DNA from 4 places in the Paenibacillus sp. MT124 genome. Region 2 is predicted to be linked to each of the others. Evidence: predicted binding sites of a transcription regulator. Region 2 holds the regulator's gene; each other region holds the start of a gene.

Region 1 (5,604 bases), 180 kb from region 2:
TGCGGTTAAATTACAGTTAACGGCATCTTAAACATAAACATAAAGCCCGCACCTCTTTAGGAGGACGGGCTTTTTTCATGTCACTTATAGATTAAGCTCATTACCGGAAGGTGATGACTTCAAGTGCTTAATGCTTAGATGCGGCAGATCTCATTGGGACATAATTCACAATGACAGATGCCTTGGAGCATCTTCAGGTCCTTGATAACAATCATGCCGTTATCATATTCAATGGCATCTTTTTTGCGCAAATCGCTAAGCATGCGGTTCACACTTTCGCGGGTAGCTCCAATCATGTTGGACAGATCCGTGTGGGTAATTTTTTTATGAATAATCACGTGATCGCCGTGGGGCTCGCCATAAGAATTGGACAATCGGATCAAGGTGGAACAGAGCGCACCAGGTTTGCCGTATAACATGAGGTCACGAAATTTGGTTTGGGTTAAGCGGTGATGAATGCCCATCCATTTCATAAAATCAATGGCGAAGTCACAGTGCTGACAGATCAGCATTTCCAGGTCTTTGTGCTCCAGTACACCGATTTCACTGTCTTCCAGCACTTCCGCCGAGAAGGTATGCTTGGAACCGAAGAACGGATCTGCCTGACCAATCATATCACCGGACTGGTACATGTACATGATAAGCTCTTTGCCTTCATCCGTGGATTTGGTGATCTGGGCACGGCCCCTTTTCATATAATAAAGTTTGTCGGACACATCACCTTCCCAATACAGGTGGGTCCCTTCAGGATAGGTACGGTCTTTCATGGTTACGAGCAGATGATTGAAATTCACTTCCGAGAAACAGTTGGTATTGCCGCGTTTTTCCATGACACTCAGTTGTTCTCTCATAAGTCTATCTCCCCTTTGTATCCACCGGAGGGGGATTACATTCATGCTGCAGTCCGCGCTCCGTGGTTCGCCGCAACCGTTACCGTCCTGATTAGGGTCAATTCCGCAGGGGAGGACGGTACAAATTGCGGTGGTTCAATTTTTAAGTTCAGTATATACCTAATCTTACCGTTTGAGGGGCATGGAAAGGGGGCAAAAATGGCGAAATTTCAAACATTGTGATTAAATTCACTTTGGAGAGGGAAGGCTGCATTTGACAGCTATATATTTTAAATAGGAAGTGAAAATGACCTTCAGAAGGAACTCCAAAAAACTTAAATTAAATTTGTTATACTTTGTGAAAAAAATCACATAATTAACCTTTTCGACATGTTACGATGTGTACGTAAAGAAGAGAGACAAACCAAAAAAACAATACGAACCTTTAGGAGGATGAGGGAGATGGCTGTAAAGAACGAAGTCGCCCCAGTAAAAGAACCGACAGCAGGTCAGTATATTCAAACGTTAATTGACAAAGCGAATAAAGCACACGCAGCATTCATGTCCATGGATCAAAAACAGATTGACCGCATCGTGCAAGCCATGGCACTGGCAGGTCTGGACAAACACATGATGCTTGCCAAAATGGCAGTGGAAGAAACCGGCCGCGGAGTGTATGAAGATAAAATCACCAAAAATATCTTTGCAACAGAATATGTGTATCACAGCATCAAATATGACAAAACCGTAGGCGTGATTGAAGATAACGAGTATGAGAGCTTCCAGAAAATAGCGGAGCCTGTAGGCATTATCATGGGTATTACACCGGTGACTAATCCGACATCCACGACGATGTTCAAAGCGTTGATTTCCATCAAAACACGTAATCCGATCATCTTTGGATTCCACCCTTCCGCTCAGAACTGCAGCCGCGAAGCCGCCAAAATTCTGCTCGAAGCTGCGGTGAAGCATGGTGCTCCGGCCGACTGTATCCAGTGGATTGATGATCCTTCCATGGACCGCACGAATGCACTGATGAATCATAACGATGTGGCGCTCATTCTGGCAACGGGTGGATCAGGCATGGTACGCGCAGCGTACAGCTGTGGTAAACCGGCACTGGGCGTTGGACCAGGGAACGTACCTTGCTTTATCGAGAAAACGGCAGATATCAATCAGGCTGTAACGGATCTGATCTTGTCCAAGTCATTCGACAACGGTATGATCTGCGCCTCCGAGCAAGCGGTCATCATCGAAGAACCGATCTTCGATCAGGTGAAAAAGAAAATGATTGCGAACGGGTGTTATTTCGTCAACAAGGATGAAGCTGCGAAATTGACAGCAGGTGCCATTAATGCGGAGAAATGTGCGGTTAACCCGGCGATTGTCGGTCAATCGGCAGTAACCATTGCGCAAATGTGTGGAATTGAGGTTCCGGCTGGTACCAAAATTCTTGTAGCAGAGATTGAGGGCGTCGGCACCAAGTTCCCGCTGTCTGCAGAGAAATTAAGTCCGGTACTGGCTTGTTACAAAGTAAAAACGGCAGCTGAAGGGATTGAGCGTGCTGCGGAAGTGGTTGCCTTTGGCGGCATGGGTCACTCCTCCGTTATTCACTCGAATAATGAAGAAGTCATAAGCAAATTTGCGGATCGTCTGCAAACGGGACGGATTATCGTGAATTCGCCATCGACACACGGCGCCATTGGGGACATCTACAACACGAACATGCCGTCATTGACTCTGGGATGCGGTTCATATGGCCGTAACTCGACCTCATCGAATGTCACTGCCGTCAACTTAATTAACGTGAAAAGGGTGGCTCGCCGTACCGTGAATATGCAATGGTTCAAAGTGCCAAACAAAGTGTACTTCGAAAAAGGAGCAACGCAGTATCTGGCCAAAATGCCTGATATTACTCGCGTAGCCATCGTTACGGATGCCATGATGGTCAAACTGGGCTATGTGGAAAAAGTGGAGCATTATCTGCGTCAACGCCAAATGCCGGTAGCAATCGAAGTATTCTCGGATGTTGAGCCCGATCCATCAACAACAACGGTAGACCGTGGTACAGAAATGATGCGCCGCTTCCAGCCTGACTGCATTATCGCTCTTGGTGGTGGATCACCAATGGACGCTGCCAAAGCCATGTGGTTGTTCTACGAATATCCGGACACGGACTTCAATGATCTGAAGCAAAAATTCATGGATATCCGTAAACGGATCTACAAATATCCGCGCCTTGGATCAAAAGCAAAATTCGTAGCGATACCGACAACATCGGGTACAGGATCGGAAGTAACATCGTTTGCCGTAATCACAGATAAAAATCTGGGCAACACCAAATATCCACTGGCAGACTATGAGCTGACTCCAGATGTAGCCATCGTAGACCCTGAATTCGTCTATTCACTGCCAAAAACAGCGGTTGCAGATACGGGTATGGACGTACTGACACATGCCATCGAAGCGTATGTATCGGTTATGGCCAATGATTACACCGATGGTCTGGCGATCAAAGCGATCCAGCTGGTATTCCAATACCTGGAGCAATCGGCGCTGCAAGGTGACAAACTGGCACGTGAGAAAATGCATAATGCTTCGACGATTGCCGGTATGGCTTTTGCTAACGCGTTCCTGGGCATTAACCACAGCTTGGCGCACAAATGGGGCGGACAGTATCACACCGCACATGGACGTACCAATGCAATCCTGATGCCGCACGTCATTCGTTATAACGCGAAAAAACCGACCAAATTTGCATCATTCCCGAAATATTCGCACTTCGTAGCAGATGAGCGGTATGCTGAAATTGCCCGAATTCTGGGATTGCCTGCACGTACTACAGAAGAAGGGGTGAACAGCCTCATCAATGCAATTCGCAAACTGAACAAAACACTCGGTATTGAGGAATCGTTCCAGGAAATCGGATTTGATGCCAAGGACTTTGAAGCTCACGTGGATTACCTGGCCGATCGTGCTTTCGAAGACCAATGTACAACCGCCAATCCAAAACTGCCGCTGGTGACTGAACTGGCAGACGTTTACCGCAATGCCTTCTACGGACGGTTTGAATAAACAGTATCGTTAACAAGCAAAAATGAGTTTAAGGTTTAGGCAATAGGTTCAGGGTTCCCCGAAAGGGGAGCCCACATTGCCGTCCTTTTGTCGATGACGGAATCCTTTGGGGATCCGTTGAACGGTTTGGTATTCACACATTAACGGAGAGGACAGAAAAAACTGAAGAAGCGAAGCGCTCGCCTTTATCAATGGATTTTTCCAATTAGAATAAGAAATGAAAAAAATCCAGTGATAACAGCGATCGGAAGTTGTTCTGGCCCGCGCAGTGGCTAAGTGTGAATAATTATTGGGTTCATCATGATCCTGCGATGGTGAAGTGAGGAAGTTCACTAACTTTGTGATAAAAATCACAGATGGTGAAACCCGCAAGACGTATACTGAAAATGTAAGAAAAACATCCATCCCGCGGTTCCGGTTCCCATGTAGAGAGAACGTGTTCCGGCTGATATGTGAAAAAGTTCACATTAATCGCGGCTCTGGGCACAGATGAGACGATTTTGCTGCACCCTGTCATGTGTCCGGAAATCCAAATTTGTGGAGGGATTACTATGTCGGTGATCGAAAAAGACGTAAAACAACAAACAGGCTGGAGAAACTTTACCAAAGGCACATGGACCAAATCCGTGGATGTGAATGATTTCTTGGCACATAACCTGTCTCCGTATTATGGGGATGAGTCATTCCTCGCAGGGGCAACACAGAATACGAAAGACCTGTGGGACATCGTATCCGATCTGACTAAAAAGGAACGGGACAACGGCGGCGTACTGGATGTGGACGTAAATACTCCGGCAACGATCGTGTCTCACGAACCCGGGTATCTGGATCAATCCAAAGAGCAGATCGTCGGTGTGCAAACTGATGCTCCATTCAAACGCTCCATTCAGCCAACAGGCGGAATTCGCATGATGATTGATGCATGTCAGGCTTACGGCTTCGAAATGCCTCAAGAAGTCATTGATATATTTACTAATATTCGCAAAACACATAATCAGGGTGTATTCGATGCGTATACATCCGAGATGCGTGCAGCACGCAAAGCAGGTATCATTACCGGTCTGCCTGATGCTTATGGCCGTGGCCGGATCATCGGCGATTACCGCCGGGTTGCTCTGTACGGGGTGGACTTCCTGATCCGTGCCAAAAAAGGAGAATTGAACGCTCTTGAAGTGGATGTCATTGATGAAGATGTCATCCGTCTGCGTGAAGAATTATCCGAACAAATCCGGGCTCTGCAGGAATTGAAGCAGCTGGGCGAAATGCACGGCTTTGATATCTCCCTGCCGGCTACCACAGCGAAAGAAGCATTCCAATGGCTGTACTTCGGTTACCTGGCTGCCATCAAAGAGCAAAATGGTGCGGCCATGTCCCTTGGACGTGTATCTTCATTCCTTGACATTTACATTGAACGTGACCTGCAGGAAGGTCATCTCACCGAGGAGCAGGCTCAGGAACTGGTTGACCATTTCGTCATGAAGTTGCGGATCGTCAAATTCCTGCGTACACCGGACTACAACGAGCTCTTCAGCGGTGACCCGACATGGGTAACCGAGTCCATCGGCGGGATGTCCGTGAACGGGGAAACACGCGTAACGAAAAACAGCTTCCGTTTCCTGCACACGCTGCACAATCTGGGACCCGCACCGGAACCTAACCTGACCGTACTCTGGTCTACCAAACTTCCGGAGGCGTTCAA
Region 2 (5,604 bases):
AAAAGTAATGGTTAGCACGCATACCATCAACCTGCAGGAACAGCTTCGGGAGCGTGATATCCCGCTGCTGACCAAAGTGGTGCCTTTTCCGTTTAAGGCTGCCGTGTTTAAAGGTCGGGGGCACTACCTGTGTCTGCGAAAGTTTGAGCACAAGATTAACAAACGTGAGTTTGCTACACCGAAAGAAGATTACTTTACAGCGGCTCAGATGATTGTGTGGCTCACCCAGACAGAGACTGGAGATGACGAGGAGCTGAACCTCAGTGCGCGCGGTGGGGACTTCTGGGAAACGGTACAGAGCGAATCGGAATCCTGCCTGGGACGTTCTTGTCCTTGGTTCAGGAAGTGCTTCTACCATCGGGCGAAGCATGAAGCAGGATTGTCTGATATCGTCATTACGAATCATTCCAAATTGTTTACGGATGTAAAAGCAGCTCATCAGCTTCTTCCTGCTTACGATAGTCTCGTAATCGACGAGGCTCATCATCTCGAGGATGTGGCGGGTAAGCACCTGGGTCTTCACATGAAATATTTCACGTTGGTTCATACCCTGACCCGATTGTTTAAGGATAGTCGGAACGGTCAGCTTCCCATGCTGCGAACACAACTTGCGGGGCATGAAAATTCGGTGCAGTGGGGCTCAGTCATTGACCAGATGTTCCCGCTTGCTGTTGAAGTCAAAGAGATGTGGGATCGTTTGAGCGATGCCTTGTTTAACCTGCTGCCTGAGCGGAGTGATGCTTCTCCCGGAGAAACAGGGCAATTTTCCCTTAGACTGAAGCCTTCAATGAAACCGGCAAAGTGGCAGGAGCTGCAGGATTACGAGAACCAGATTTATGTCACACTGGGGGACTTGATCCGCAAGGGAGACAAGCTGCTTCTTGAAGTCAAAGAAGACCAGGACGATTATCAATCGGATAGCTTGATCACGGACATTACAGGTCTGCTTAAGGATTTGGCAACGCTCAAAGAAAACCTACGTTTCTTCATGCGAATGGATGATGCCAAAACGGTATACTGGATGGAGGCAAGCGGCCAGTTCCGCAGCAAATCACTGCAGCTGTATGCCGTTCCTGTCGATGTTAGTGCACAGTTGAAGGACATGTTCTTCGATAAAAAGAAAAGCGTTGTCCTTACTTCGGCTACGCTATCGGTCGATAAGTCATTTCAGTTCATGATTGAACAGCTTGGCTTGCAGGAAGCAGCCGATAATAACCGTTTGCTGACGTCCATGCTGCCATCGCCATTCCGGTATAGGGACCAGGCTTTGCTGGTCATCCCTCGTGATTTCCCAAGCGTAAAAGGCAGTGTGGGGGATGCTCACTTTGTCGACATGCTTGTACGATCTCTGGCCGAAACGGCTATTGCGACAAGGGGCCGTATGATGGTGCTCTTTACTTCATACCGAATGCTGCGCCAGGTGTATGACCCATTAAAAGAAGCGCTGTCGGGTAACGATATTTCGCTGCTCGGTCAAGGCGTTGATAGTGGTAGTCGTTCCAAGTTAACCCGCAGGTTCCAGGATGCGAAAGCAACCGTTCTGCTGGGCACCAGCAGTTTCTGGGAAGGAGTAGATATCCCTGGAGAGGCTTTAACATGTCTGGCCATTGTCAGATTGCCTTTCCAGCCACCGAACCATCCACTCGTCGAGGCGAAGAGTGAACTGCTGCAGGAACAGAAAAAGAATCCGTTTATGAAGCTGTCTGTTCCACAGGCCGTCATTCGTTTCAAGCAGGGATTCGGCAGGCTTGTTCGTACGGCTAAGGATCGGGGTATAGTCATCGTTTACGATACACGGGTCATTGAGTCTTATTACGGAAAGTATTTCCTATATTCATTACCTGGTCCCAAAATGGAACATATGCTGACTGAACAGATGGTTCCACGGATTAGCGAGTGGCTGGAAACGCCGGCTCAGGACGCGTCTGCTTCGAATCAGGAGTGACATCGTTGCGCAATAAGGGCTTCTCGCTGTAAACTTTATTAAAGTGTGAATTATTTTTGAAGCACTTTTAACTTGATATCTTATAAGGCATCTTGCATGATTTCATTCGGAAACGAAAAAGGTTATGCGGGATGCTACATTTTTATTTATCTATTGTGGCCTTGGTAAGGGGGAGTAATGTAATGAAATCAGATAAAATTTCGGAAGCTGTGGTACGCAGATTGCCTGTTTACTTGCGCTATTTGAATGAACTGCATCAACGTGAGGTGGGCACGGTGTCATCACAGGAACTGGGACTACGCCTGGATCTTAATCCTGCCCAGATTCGCAAAGACCTTGCATACTTTGGGGACTTCGGTCGCAAAGGCATTGGATATGACGTATCGTATCTAATCGAGAAAATCCGTCATATATTGAAAATTGATCAGCAAATCAATGTTGCTCTGGTCGGAGCTGGTAACTTGGGACATGCATTGTCCAATTACAACGCCTATCTGAAAGACAACATGAAAATTGTTGCTGTTTTCGATGCATACGGTCCTAAGATCGGCAGTCAGATTAACAGCCTGAAAGTACAGCCCATGAATGAACTAACGGACTCGGTCAAAAAAGATAATATTCGTATTGGTATCATTACCGTTCCGGATACCGAAGCTCAGAACGTAGCCGATCAGCTCGTGGAATCCGGCATTGAAGCGATTCTGAACTTTGCACCAACCATCTTGAAAACACCACCGCACGTCCGTATTCATCATGCTGATTTTACAACGGATCTGCTTAGCCTTGCTTATTATCTGGAGAACGGAAAGGACGACGAGGAAGATGACGACAAATAGATGGGTAATTCATAACGGCAAATTTGCTGTAAATAGTGGTACGGAATGGACCGTGGTTCAAGGATATATGGTCGTTGAAGATGACAAGATTGTGCATATTGGTGAGACACTGCCGGATGGAGATGAGAGCCTGCCGAAGGTTGATGGCAAAGGACTGGTCTTTTTGCCGGGTCTGATCAATACGCATGGTCACGCAGCCATGTCCCTTCTGAGAGGTCACGGGGACGATCTGGCCCTGCAAGTATGGCTTCAGGAGAAAATGTGGCCTATGGAGGCGAAAATGACGTCTGAGGACGTGTATTGGGGCACCTCGCTTTCTGTATTAGAAATGCTGAAAGGCGGAACAACGGCATTCCTGGATATGTATGATCATATGGACCAGGTGGCAAAAGTGGTTGAACAATCCGGGATTCGTGCCGCATTGGCACGTGGTGTCATTGGTCTCTGTTCCGAAGAAGAGCAAATGCGCAAACTGCAAGAATCGGCTGCGTTTGCACGCGAGTGGAACGGACAGGCTGGTGGTCGAATTACGACGATCATCTCACCGCATGCGCCGTATACTTGCCCTCCGGATTACATAGAGAAGCTGGTACAGGTTGCACATGATCTGGATCTGCCGCTGCACACCCATATGTCGGAAACCCTTCGCGAAGTCGAACAGAATGTAACGGATTATGGACTGCGTCCAGTGGCACATCTGGAAAAGCTCGGTTTCTTCTCTCGACCTTCTCTTGTAGCTCACGCCGTACATTTGAATGATGAGGAGATTGAAATTCTGGCACGCCATGATGTAGCGGTCTCTCACAATCCGGGAAGCAACCTGAAGCTTGCTTCGGGTGTTGCGCGTGTTCCGGATCTGCTGAAAGCTGGAGTAACCGTATCTCTCGGAACAGACGGACCAGCAAGCAACAACAACCTGGATATGTTTGAAGAGATGAGACTGGCTGCTTTGATTCATAAGGGAGTATCCGGTGACCCAACAGCGGTTCCAGCGGGAGAAGCGCTGCTACTTGGAACGGGGTATGGTGCCAAGTCCATCTTCCTGAACAATACGGGAGCACTTCAAGTCGGCATGAAGGCTGATTTCATTGCGCTAAATATTGAACAAGCACACTTCTATCCGCACACGGATCTAATCTCTCATACCATTTACTCCGCTTCAGCCAAGGATGTGGAGCATGTATGGGTTGACGGCAAACAGCTGGTGAAACATGGTGAATGTCTTACTATGGATGAAGAGCGCATTCTGCGCGAGTCTCAACTTGCATTTGACGGACTGCTCGCCCGTTAATTTCAGAATAGCAGCAGCGTCATAGGGGAAAGGAAGTTCGGCTTTTGAAAAGAAAAAAGAAATGGATCTGGATCTCGCTGCTCATCCTGGTTTTGATTCTGTTTGGATTACAGCGCTTCTATGTCTATATTACCCAGGACCAGCGCAACGAAGAAGCGCTAGCTATTCAAGCGGCGCAGGAGCAGCTCGGGATAACTTCTTATGAGGATCTCCGAAAATACGTCTGGGGTCAAAAAGAAGGCGAAGATAACATTTACTGGACGATGATGGCCAAAAATAAAAATAATCAGGACATCGCCGTCTGGGTTAAGTTTGATGCAACCAATAAACCGGTCACAGGAAGCAACGCTGTGCACAGTGAATTGCTGCAGAACGGGTTATCGGAAGCACAAGTTCGCAATCGATTCAGCTCTGAAGTACCGGGCGGAGAGATCAAACGAATTATGCCTGGAGTCGTCAATGGCGTCTATGTATGGCAAGTTTATTACAAAGATGATACGCACAACTATTATCGATTCTATCGCTTCAGCAATGGAGAACAGGTTGATTTGGTCTATACGATTCCAAACAGTTAAACAGATATTCAGAGATTTTTCAGGTAAAATCTTCAAAGAACCGGCAGACGGAACCCCGCCTGATCCGGTTTTTTGGCGTATCTCGAAAATTATTCTGGATTTGAATAGTTAAAATTAATAATTTATTCATATTTTCGCCTTCGAAATTGTATATACGATGTGATATACTCAAATATGTATTCAAGGTTACATCAAACAGGAAATAAAACCTGTTGGGCACATCACAGGTCATTCGTACACAATTCATATTATGCCTATAAGCTATAGGGATGGGCCAAAAATTTGGGAGGGGAAACTCACTTGAAGCTAAAAGTATTGCCTATTGCTTTAACTGCCGTCATTTCAGCCGTTGTGTTGTTTGGAGGTTGGTTTGTGTATCGTCAGGTGGCCATGCAGAATCCGATTGAAAAAATGGTAACCCAGTATGAAGGGGTTAATGATGTTCAGTTAACTATTAACCGCAATGATGTACAATTGAAACTTGATTTGCAACCAAATGTAGATTTGGGCAGATTGGTTCAATATATTCAGAAAGAAGGACAGACCCTGATCGGCTCGCGCTCATTGAAACTTGATGTCGTTGATCATTCGAATGAAGCCCTGGAGAACTGGTGGGGCGATGCAATGTTTACCGTCGCTCAGGCGATGGAGAACAAGCAGTACACCGAAATTACACCAACATTATCCAAGATGGCGACCAATGGTATTCAAGTGAATACAGCCATGGATGACAATAACGTATATGTAAGTCTTAGAGACGGAGATGCCAGCAAGTTTATTATTCTGCCGCGTGTACCCGGCCAGATAGGAGTGTGGCCTAATGCCTAAATGGACGAAGGAAGTTGCCATTGGTTTTGTCCCCGTGTTGATTATCTTTCTCGCTTTTATTGGTGTGAATATCTTTCCGATTCTGATCGCAGCAGCGGTTGTGGGCGGATTGCTGCTTATGATGCAGAT
Region 3 (5,604 bases), 2.0 Mb from region 2:
GAACAAGGTGGCATACCAATGCGGAAAAGCAGCGAACATTGCGCCGCCTGCCGTGATCAGCCAGACCTCGTTTCCATCCCAGAACGGACCGATGGAGTTGATCAGGGTACGACGTTCACGATCTGATTTGGCAATCAGGCCTGTGGACATTCCCACACCAAAATCGAAGCCTTCCAAAAAGAAAAAACCGACAAACAATACAGCGATCAACAGAAACCAAAGCTCACTTAGTGACAACGGAATACCCCCCATCCATGCCGAACGGATCGGCCGATTCATCGTGTTCCTCCGGCTTATCTACTGCGTGTGGACCAGCCTTGATCTCACGAACGAACAGATAGACCATAACAATGCCCAGAACCGTATAAGCCGCTGTAAACGCAATGGTAGAGAACAGAATCTGGCCTGCGCTCACGTTGGGCGATACACTGGCTTCTGTCGTCATATATCCGAATACCGTCCAAGGCTGCCGCCCCACCTCCGTCATAATCCAGCCCGACGTATTGGCTATGAAGGGCAGGGAGATGGCAAAAACCATCAGGCGCATAAACCACGTTCCTGCTACCTCCAGCTTCTTGCGCAGCGCCAGAAATGTACCGTACAGGGCGAGTACAATCATTAAACCACCCGCAGCAATCATGATGCGGAAGCTCCAGAACGTTGTCCGTACTGGCGGGATGTAGTCCCCTGGCCCATAAGTCTGCTGATACTCGGCATTCAGCTCCTTCATGCCTTGGACACTGCCAGAGAATTTACTGTAGGACAGATAACTGAGCAATCCGGGAATCTTAATCTCACCGGAGTTCTCCTGTTTGTCCGGATCAATTGCTGCGATGACCGTCCACGGCGCAGGATCTTCTGTTGTTGTCCAGGTTCCTTCACTGGCTGCCATCTTCATCGGCTGTGTCTCCACCAGATATTGCGCCTGGAAGTGCCCGGAGAACGCCACACCGAATGAGGAAACAAGGCCAATGATGATGGCAATATTGAACGATTTGCGGAAGATCTCCACATCCTGCTTTTTCATCAACTTGTACGCACTGATGCCGGTTACCACGAAGGCCCCTGTCATTAATGCGCCAAAGATCGTATGCGGGAATTCAACCAGCAGCTGACCATTGGTAAGCAGCGCGAGGAAATCATTCATCTCGGCACGGCCGTTGTTAATCTCGAAACCGACCGGATGCTGCATGAATGAATTGGCTGCCAGAATCCACAATGCGGACAGGAATGTGCCGACAAATACGAGCCAGATACAGGCCAGATGCACCTTTTTGGATAACCGGTCCCACCCGAAAATCCAGAGCCCGATAAATGTAGACTCCATAAAAAACGCCAGTAAGGCTTCAACCGCCAGTGGCGCCCCGAACACATCCCCGACAAAGCGTGAATACTCAGACCAGTTCATGCCGAACTGGAACTCCTGTAGAATACCTGTCACGACCCCGACGGCAAAGTTAATCAGGAACAGCTTGCCCCAGAACTTGGCCATCGTTTTGTAAATCTCCTTGCCCTTGACTACGTACAACGTCTCCATAATGGCTACCAGCAGTACAAGACCGATGGACAGCGGTACAAAAAAGAAATGGAAGATCGTTGTGAGTGCATATTGGATACGCGATAACATAATCGGATCCATCGTTACCCCTTCTTTCTGTTTACATCGCAGTGATTTGCATTTGGCATGGAAGCTGCACCTTCGCTGTCTATCTGTCCGCCAAATACGTGATGAACGTATTGTGCCAGATTGCCTATTTTGTACATGTGACAATTATCACAATCTACGTCAGAATTGCGAAAAAAATGTGACGATGGTCACACATTGGATAAAATTCAGTCTAATATGCGGCTTAACTGCTTCTTCTATTCAGGGAAGTTGCTCATGTTTGGCACAACATGCCCATATGCTAGAGTCAGACATATCATGCGAAGTGCCTTAAGGGCTGTACATATGATGTGGAGAGATGGAACACCTCCGGAAGCGGAGGCGGAACGTTAGAATGCAGTCAAAGTGAGGTGATGACCTATGGATAAGCCCAAATGGGTACCGGAGATCAACGGGAAAACAGCGTCAACTGAGGATGACAGCAAATGTCCTCCCAATCGGTACATTCTTTTTCCCCGCAAAGGGGGATGGTCCACTTTTCCTTATCCGGACATCGCTGCCCTGCTCTCGGCCGAGGGAGAGGTCTCATATGTAAGCAGTCAGGAACGTTCTGATGAGATGCCCCCGGCCATTTCAGTAATCACCCTGCCAGAAGCTGAGCTTCTGCTCCAGCAAAATCACACCGCAGCTGTCATTGCACACCCCTACTGGCTTACAGCAGTTCAATCGATGCAACCGAAAATCAGCATTGTGCTGCTTCCCGAGCCGGCAGGCGATGAAGCAAGCTCTCCGCTGTGGGAGAGCTGCATATCCAGACTGGTTGGTACTGCCGATCTGATCGGCACGTCTTCGGAAACACGGTATATGAAGCTTGCCTTTCAGGGCGTCCGCACGGTCTGGCTGGGCGGTGAAGACAAGGCTCCGGCTGGCTCCATACACAAGGATGATCTCGAAATTCCGCTAAGAGATTATGAGCTGCTTTTTCTTCATGCCCTCAGACAAACCGTGACCGAAGCACCGGACACCATCACTCTGCTCCAGTGCAGCATGCGTGCAGACTATTACCGCCAGCTCCGTTCCAAAACGGGGCCGCATGAGACGATCTCCTTTTTGCTGGCAGCCTATGAATATTTGCTGGACGACTCCCGTGCAGCAGCGTCCCTGAAGGAGGCCTTTACACATGCGATCATGAACGGACGAAGTGATTGTGTGCAATCACACTATCGGTTTCTATCCGCCATTCATGCCAAAGCTGGAGAAGTTGAATCTGCGCTGCAAGTCTACGGAATCAGTGCAGGCAGCGCACAGGAACGGCATCACTATGAACAGCTGTGCCGCTGGCTCGAGGCAGGAGAGAATCAGCTTGTGCAGGCAGAGCTGCTGCGGTTAAACGATGATTACGGAGCTGCGCTGGGGATATTGGACGCGCTTGGAGGAGAAACCGCCCGGCATTGGAAGTTCCGGATATATCAGGAGACCGAATGTGTGGAGGATGCTCTGGCTCTGGTCCATGCGGCAGATATTCAGGATCGTTCCAGCCGCAGGGATTATCAGGAGTTATCAGGGACTGCCATGGCCTTGCGGGGAGATCGTCACGGGGCAGTACGACAGTTTCTCGAAGCCGCGATGGAGAATGAGGAAGCTCTTGCCCGGATTGTGGAGATGGAACTGCTGGACCACGCTGTACAGCAGCTGCTTGGGGAGGTGCCGTGATGCTGGACCCGAAGAAGCGCACGCAGCATAATCAGGGGCTGGGCATGCAGCCTGACATTCGTATTGAAGTTCACCCCTCCTCTTCCGAAGCATTGGCGGACCAGCAGATGGACTCGAAGAGCAATGAAGTGGAAAGCGAGGGTTCACGACCCACACCTTCTTCTATCCGCCGTGTCCGCAAAAGTCAGGGGAACAAACTGACCGCCATGCTGCAGGTCCGTAATGAACGCGGACGATACCTCGAGGAAGTACTCCGTGATCTGAGTGAATTCGTGGATGAGATCGTTATCGTGGATGATGCGAGTACCGATGGAACACCAGATATATGCAGGTCTTATCCAAAAGTCATTCGGCTCGAGATCCTGGAGAAGCCTCTATTTGCTGAGGAATGGCGGCTCCGCAATGCGTTATGGCAAGCAGCCGTAAGTACTTCACCGGACTGGCTGCTGTCCGTCGATGCGGATGAACTGTACAGTACAGAGGCCAAGGAAGCAATACGTGATCTGATCAACCAGGACCATGCAGACTGGGTGGCATTCCGATTCTACGATATGTGGGGTGGACGGACCCACTACCGGGATGACGAACTTTGGGGCCTGCACAGACGGCATACGGCATCACTTGTCCGCTATATGCCCGAGTATCCTTACTTTTACCCACAGCAGAACCATCATGTTCCCCGTCTCCCCTTGTCCTGTTCGGTATTGCCTGGCATTCGCACGGAATTAAAAGTACAGCACCTTGGGTGGGCGGGCAGTCTCGAAGACAGGGTTCGCAAGTATCTGCGTTACAAACGCATTGATCCCAGCGGCGAGTGGGGCAGTCTGGAACATTACGAATCCATCCTGGACCCGGAACCTCGGCTGGTTCCCTGGAAGGAGGAGCATTGAGATGGGTGTGGTCAGCATTTTGACACACAGCTTCACGGATGGATACAACCGGGAGTTCGGACGGGTATTCGGAGGGGGGCTTGAACGTTATATTCTGGATCTGTGCAGTGTGATCCGCGAATTGGGGCATAATCCCGAGGTGCATCAGTTGTCATATTATGAAGCATTTCAGACACGTACGGAGCAGATTGATGTATTCGGATACGCCTACGATATGGATGATGTGCCTGAAGCCTTCGAGAGGATGGCGGCGGCAGCCCGCGGCCCTGTCATCTATGCCAGCTGTCTCTGGCAGCCCATCAGCTACAAGCCCGGCAGTCTGGGCATCTGCCACGGCATTAACTGGGATCGTCCCGGATTGCCGCTGGAGACCAAGCAGCAGGTGGCTGAGCACATCCAATTGGCACTGGATGGACTGGTACGCATCGTATCGGTGGACTCCCATTTTCAGACCTTTTGCCGGGCAGCATGCACGTTTGATGATCCGCGAAAGGTCGTCCTTATTCCCAATGCTGTGGATACCTCCTATTTCACTCCCGCTCCCCCCAGACCCAGGTTCGGACAGGAACAGGAAGCGGAATGGCTGTCTGCATGGAAGGAGGACCTCGCCAGCCAGGAAGAAGAAGCCGGGGTCTCCATCTCGGGATGGAATGCAAAAGAAGCTGTTCTGCTTGATAACGCTGACAATTCCGATCAGGCAAACGAGATTGCTGATTCTGCTGTCAGCATCCACAGTACTGCTCTTCCATCACAGATTGCCCGTCCTCTGAGAATTCTGTATCCGCGCCGAATCAGTATGGAACGAGGCATCATACCCATGATGCTTGCGGCAGATCGGCTGCTGGGTGCCTACCCGGATCTGGAGATTGAATTTGCCGGAGAACTGGTCGAAGGCAGCACGGTGGGCAGGGCATTTCGGTATTGGCACCGCACTCATCCGCATCAGGATCGCATCTTGCAGCGTACGTACGACTTCAGGGATATCCGCGAGGCCTACCATCAGGCTGATATTGCCGTGATTCCCACGGTGTTCTCGGAGGGGACCTCCTATGCCTGCCTGGAAGCCATGAGCTGCGGCATCCCGGTCGTTGCCTCCAACGTGGGCGGGTTAAACGATCTCATACAGGACGGGTTCAACGGGCTGCTTGTGCCCCCGGGCGATGACGCACTTACCGCTGCTCTGGTACGCCTGCTGGAGGACAGAGCTGAACGGGAGCGCCTCGGCATATATGCCAGGGAGACAGCCGTTGCCTACGATCTGTCCGGATGGCGGCGCAAGTGGAGTTCGGTATTGGAGACGTTCTTGGCAGATGCAGGATTGAGAGAGGGGATACGGGGATGATGGACACACCTAATCAGAATGAAGCATTAGTATCCAGATATGTTCGGCAAAGC
Region 4 (5,604 bases), 530 kb from region 2:
GGAATATGTGCAGGATACCGCTTCTTCGAACCAGATCAAGATGCAATACTTTATCTCACCTGGCGGCACGGATGCAGGACAAGTTCATCTGAGCGGAATTGGCGTACCTTCAACCGTCATTGGGATCTGTGCCCGTTACATCCATACCTCATCTTCCATCATTCACACCGATGACTATGATGCTGCCAAGGCACTGCTTGTCAAATTGGTGAAGGGTTTGGATCGTACGACCATGAACACCATTATTGAAAACGCGTAATGCTCAGGGAGTGACAGAATTGAACAACTCTGGTTGATCTCTCTCCAGATAAAGAGGCGTTCCGACTTTGGTTGGAGTGTCTCTTTTTTTTTGCGTAAAAATAGATTAATAGTTCGAACATTATAGGAAATAACACATAAGATACAACAACGAAAGAGAACAAAACACCAAGCAGTGGGGGTCCTGTCATGGCAGTGGGAAGGAATGGAAAATCGAATAAAGGCTCCAAAAAATCAAATGCCGCAAACTCCCTTCTCAATGGCAACCTTAAAGGTAAGAACCTGGAACTCATTGTTGCAGCATTGCTAGTTAGCGGCAAATTAAGAGTCGACGCTGTGACCTTGTTTCGCGAAGCTACTCTGGTCGTTGAGTTGGTTGGACAATATAAAACACTGACAAACATTACGCCTTCGAATGCCGATAAACTGGTCCAATTTCTTGACGAGATGGGCGATGTGACACTAGATGATGTGATGCGAGCTTTCCAAAAAAGAATGAATTCCTAAATGAATGGAATGAAATGAGGCTGGGATGATGTCTGACTTTGACGGAACTGGATTTGCAGAGCTATTAATTGTAGTTATCCTTGTTGTGCTCTTTGTATTTGGCTCTTCGGATATTGATGAGCTTACCGATTCCCCATCCTCTTCCTGAACCTTGCTCCCAATTGTGGTTTAGCCCCTATACACGGTAAGGTTTAGTACAGGATTCGGAGAGCCAATAAAAAACGCCAGTCCTCTATTCTGGACTGGCGTTTTTGAATTCATGCTGATGTTGTCATGCGACATAATCCGATAAAGTAACCTCGATGCCTATTACTCAGAGTTACAGAAATAACGGTGAAAATGCGATCCATGCCAAAATAAGCGTTAGCACAATACATACATTCTCGACCACGGCTCCATGTTTGGTCCCCGTGCTCATTAAATTCGCCCTGATCCTCCACTTGAGTGGCGGAAGCGGACGAATCCCTCGATTCGTCAACGAGTCTGCAAGCAAATGCATGGCATAGGCTACGCCTCCGGCAACCCAAATCTCCGGTCCCTGCTCATGCGTTGTGCTGTACAGCAGTCCTCCCCAAACTGCAGTTCCATAGACCGTATGGGTTAAACCTCTGTGGGTCAGCGTAGTACATAACATGAGCAGACTCCCTGCAATCAGGTTCCATGGTGCGAGGGCGTGACCGTAGAATACAAGGCCCAGTCCGATGGCGAACATCAACACCTTGCGGAGCGAACGCGATGGCAGGAAAGATACCAGCCCGACCAAAATGGCCAGCAGCAGATTCCAAGGCTTCGCCTGCACATAAAAATACACAAATACGGCTGTAGGCAGCAAAATGGTTTGCAGTAGCCTGATCAGACTATTAGGCAGCGCCTTGGATACCAATAAGGAATTCGGCTCATCAATGTCCGGCAGCAGCGAGCCAATGAGCGCAACCGTAACAGCCGGTGCCGTGACTTGCACACCCATCAGCTGCAGTACTGAAAGTGAAACGCCTGTTCCAATAATCAGGTGGGATCTTCCCATCATGATGCGAAAACTTCCTTTCGAAGAAATAGGGAACATCATATCCCATTCTCGATGTTACAACGAAAACAAAAAGAGAACAATAGTTCGTATTTCTTATTTTTAAGCAGCATCTGGACCTCAATACCTTCCATTCTTCAAGCTCCAATAAAAAAACAGTTTCCGTGACCGGGCTCACACTTTTTAATTTGTGCTACTTATCTCTTTCTTAGTGAAATAAATCACATTAAGTGTTAGCAATTCACGGTATGATTCAAATATAAACCACTAAAAATGTTGATATTGTCCAGTGTTAAACCAAGGAGGCTTACACACATGAACGGAAACAGAGAAAAACTTGTCGTGATCGGTAACGGTATGGCCGGCATTAGTACAGTTGAACAAATTTTGAAATTAACTTCACGCTATGACATTACGGTCTTCGGCACGGAGCCCTATCCCAACTATAACCGTATCATGTTGTCCTATGTTCTGGAGGGCAGCAAAACCATTGATGATATCGTGCTGAATGATCTGCACTGGTATAAAGACAATGGCATTACACTTCATACCGGTACAACCGTGTCCCGTATTGACGCAGATACCCGGGAAGTCGTGACAAATGAAGGCACACGGGTGCCCTACGACAAAGTCATTATCGCTACAGGTTCCAGCTCCTTTATCCTGCCCGTTCCGGGTCATGATAAAGAAGGCGTTGTTGGATTTCGGGACATTGCCGATTGCAACATGATGCTGGAAGCAGCAAAGCAATATAAAAAAGCGGCTGTTATCGGGGGAGGTCTTCTCGGACTGGAAGCAGCCAAAGGCCTGGTACAGCTCGGCATGGACGTCACCGTAGTTCATCTCATGCAAGATTTGATGGAACGCCAGCTCGATCCTCAAGCTTCAGCCATGCTAAAAGCGGAACTGGAGCGTCAGGGCATTCGTTTCAAGATGGGCGCACAGACAGCTGAATTGATCGGCGGGGAACGTGTGGAAGGCCTCCGATTTGCCGATGATACCGTACTGGATGCAGACTTTGTCGTTATGGCTGTAGGCATTAAACCGAATACGATTGTAGCCCGCGAAAGCGGCATGGAAGTTAACCGGGGGATCGTCGTGGATGACTACATGCAGACCTCACTCGAAGGTGTATATTCTGTCGGGGAATGTACCGAACACCGGGGAGTATGCTACGGCCTCGTTGCCCCATTATTCGAACAAGGCATGATTCTCGCCAAGCATATCTGCGGCGTGGAAACTGCTCCGTATGAAGGCTCTGTCGTATCAACCAAATTAAAAATCTCAGGTGTGGACGTCTTCTCCACAGGCGAATTTCTCGATAGTCCCGACCATACGGTGATCAGCCATAAAGATGACTGGAAACGGACCTACAAAAAAATTCTGCTGCGAGACAACATCATGGTCGGTGCCGTGCTCTTTGGAGATGTGACGGATTCTGCTGAATTGCAGAAGTTAATCAAACAGAAAACCGAGATGACGGATGAGCTGTATGCCTCACTGATGGGGACGGGCTGTGGTGGTCACAAAAAAGCTGCTTCTATTGAAACGATGGCTGAGGACGAAATCGTATGTGGATGTAATGGTGTAACCAAAGGAACGATTGTCGATGCCATTACGAATCAAGGTCTGAGCAGCGTTGATGAGATCAAAGCCTGCACAGGCGCAACCCGTTCATGCGGCGGATGCAAACCGGTAGTAGAACAAATTTTACAATATGTACTGGGAGATGGCTTCACAAGCGGCGCCAAACAGGGCATCTGTGGATGCACCTCCCTCAGCCGGGATGAAATTGTAGCCGAGATCAAGCAAAAAGGATTGCAGACGACCAAAGAAGTGATGAATGTCCTGGGCTGGAGCCAGCCTGAAGGCTGTTCCAAATGCCGGCCGGCAATTAACTACTACCTCGGCATGATTGCACCGGATACGCATGAAGACGAGAAGGAATCCCGGTTTGTCAATGAACGTATGAACGCCAATATTCAGAAAGACGGTACGTATACGGTAGTACCGCGCATGTACGGCGGCGTAACCACGCCGGAAGAACTGAAACGCATTGCGGACATTTCGGTCAAATACGATGTAAAAGCCGTCAAGGTTACCGGGGGACAACGTCTTGATCTGATCGGGGTCAAAAAAGAGGATCTGCCGCAGGTATGGGCGGAGCTGGATATGCCTTCCGGTTATGCTTACGCCAAATCGCTGCGTACGGTCAAAACATGCGTCGGTTCCCAGTTCTGTCGCTTCGGTACCCAGGATTCCATGGCGATGGGTGCCCTGCTTGAACGCAAATTCGAGCGTCTTGATCTGCCTGCCAAATTCAAGATGGCGGTTAATGGTTGCCCTCGGAACTGTGCGGAATCATGTACGAAAGATATCGGTATCGTAGGTAACGATGGAGGCTGGGAGTTGTTTATTGGCGGTAATGGCGGTATAAAGGCCAGACTGGCAGACTCCTTATGCAAAGTTAAAACAGATGCAGAACTCATTGAACTCTGCGGTGCAATTATTCAATACTATCGGGAAACAGGCAACTATCTGGAGCGCACCTCGGAATGGGTAGAACGGATGGGGCTTGAGCAGATTCGTTCAGTTGTAGTGGATAATCTGGAGGAACGCAAAGCACTGATGGGACGCATCGAATTTGCTCTGAACCATGTGGAAGATCCATGGAAAAAAGCACTGCGTAACGAAGAAGGCCAGACCAAACTGTTCCAGGGGATTGAAGTGTCGGCTCGTCCTTAAGCTCTAACCCTTAAAATAGTAGCTTTCTATACTGGATTAATATGATATTTAATTTGCAGGTGAACCTGCCATAGAAAAGGAGCAGTCCATATGACAACCAAACAATCAGGCACCTACTTTCCGGCGGGAGAGATTGAAGAGTTTCTCCCCCGGATCGGGAGAGTGGTAGAAATTGAAGGCCTACAGCTGGCTGTCTTCCGCGCCTCTGACGGTACCGTATTCGCTGCCGATAACCATAACCCCCACCCCAAGGGTGGGCCGCTCGCCGAAGGCATCGTATCTGGACATTATCTCTATGATCCGCTTTACGATTGGAAAATTGACTTAAGTACGGGTGAAGTGCAGGCACCAGATCAGGGACAGGTTCAGATGTTTCCGGTGAAACTCGAGAACGGACAGGTCTGGATTGCTGTATAGCTAGCTCCATGAGTAGGAACGAGATAGATGCACAATAATGGAGGAGACCAGGATGTATACACCAGGTGTTGAAGGAATTATTGAAGCTGCCGTTAAAAAACGGGATCAGATGAATGCCAGCTTGCCGCGTTACATGGTAGCTGCCTTAATGGCAGGAGCTTACGTTGGGCTTGGAATTATTCTGATCTTTAGTATCGGTGCACCGCTGCTTGCAGCTAAGTCACCCTTGCAAATGATGCTGATGGGCATGTCCTTCGGGCTCGCCCTCACGCTCGTCATTTTTGCAGGCTCGGAATTGTTCACAGGCAACAACATGTTTTTTACCATGAGTACGCTGGCGGGCCGGACCACAGTTCGGGAAACCTTGAAAAACTGGGGACTTGTTTTCCTCGGAAATCTGATCGGGGCCATTCTGCTCAGTCTGCTTATTGTAGGCAGTGGCTTGTTTAAAACAGCTGCACCCGAGCACTTACTGTTTGCCGTATCAGCCAAAAAGATGGCTGCACCCGTTACCGAATTGTTCTTCCGCGGTATTCTCTGTAACTGGCTCGTCTGTCTGGCCATCTGGATGGCGGCCCGTTCCAAAGAGGATATTGCCAAACTGGTACTAATCTGGTGGTGTCTGTATGCGTTTATTGCCAGCGGGTATGAGC

The links. Region 2 encodes Rex, which represses fermentation and respiration genes when NADH is low (regulators of the CRP and FNR family bind a similar motif). Its sites were predicted from a motif close to TTGTGAAATATTTCACAA; they were not measured.
Region 1: the regulator Rex is predicted to act here: its motif matches at 4,356-4,373, upstream of pflB (formate C-acetyltransferase).
Region 3: the regulator Rex is predicted to act here: its motif matches at 1,763-1,780, upstream of AC3RCI_RS27805 (cytochrome ubiquinol oxidase subunit I).
Region 4: the regulator Rex is predicted to act here: its motif matches at 1,999-2,016, upstream of nirB (nitrite reductase large subunit NirB).

Annotation. Positions count from the first base shown of each region.
Region 1 is NZ_CM179500.1:4,360,993-4,366,596, reverse strand. It holds gene AC3RCI_RS19725 (hypothetical protein) at 1-31, shown strand, start outside; gene AC3RCI_RS19720 (Crp/Fnr family transcriptional regulator) at 135-851, opposite strand; gene adhE (bifunctional acetaldehyde-CoA/alcohol dehydrogenase) at 1,293-3,905, shown strand; gene pflB (formate C-acetyltransferase) at 4,457-5,604, shown strand, end outside.
Region 2 is NZ_CM179500.1:4,179,852-4,185,455, reverse strand. It holds gene dinG (ATP-dependent DNA helicase DinG) at 1-1,945, shown strand, start outside; gene AC3RCI_RS18790 (redox-sensing transcriptional repressor Rex) at 2,128-2,781, shown strand; gene AC3RCI_RS18785 (amidohydrolase) at 2,768-4,072, shown strand; gene AC3RCI_RS18780 (hypothetical protein) at 4,117-4,647, shown strand; gene AC3RCI_RS18775 (hypothetical protein) at 4,948-5,475, shown strand; gene AC3RCI_RS18770 (AAA family ATPase) at 5,468-5,604, shown strand, end outside.
Region 3 is NZ_CM179500.1:6,151,112-6,156,715, forward strand. It holds gene cydB (cytochrome d ubiquinol oxidase subunit II) at 1-279, opposite strand, end outside; gene AC3RCI_RS27805 (cytochrome ubiquinol oxidase subunit I) at 224-1,639, opposite strand; gene AC3RCI_RS27810 (hypothetical protein) at 2,027-3,319, shown strand; gene AC3RCI_RS27815 (glycosyltransferase) at 3,319-4,209, shown strand; gene AC3RCI_RS27820 (glycosyltransferase family 4 protein) at 4,211-5,551, shown strand; gene AC3RCI_RS27825 (class I SAM-dependent methyltransferase) at 5,548-5,604, shown strand, end outside.
Region 4 is NZ_CM179500.1:4,711,938-4,717,541, forward strand. It holds gene AC3RCI_RS21315 (M42 family metallopeptidase) at 1-259, shown strand, start outside; gene AC3RCI_RS21320 (hypothetical protein) at 448-765, shown strand; gene AC3RCI_RS21325 (hypothetical protein) at 791-913, shown strand; gene AC3RCI_RS21330 (metal-dependent hydrolase) at 1,085-1,792, opposite strand; gene nirB (nitrite reductase large subunit NirB) at 2,105-4,534, shown strand; gene nirD (nitrite reductase small subunit NirD) at 4,625-4,951, shown strand; gene AC3RCI_RS21345 (formate/nitrite transporter family protein) at 5,004-5,604, shown strand, end outside.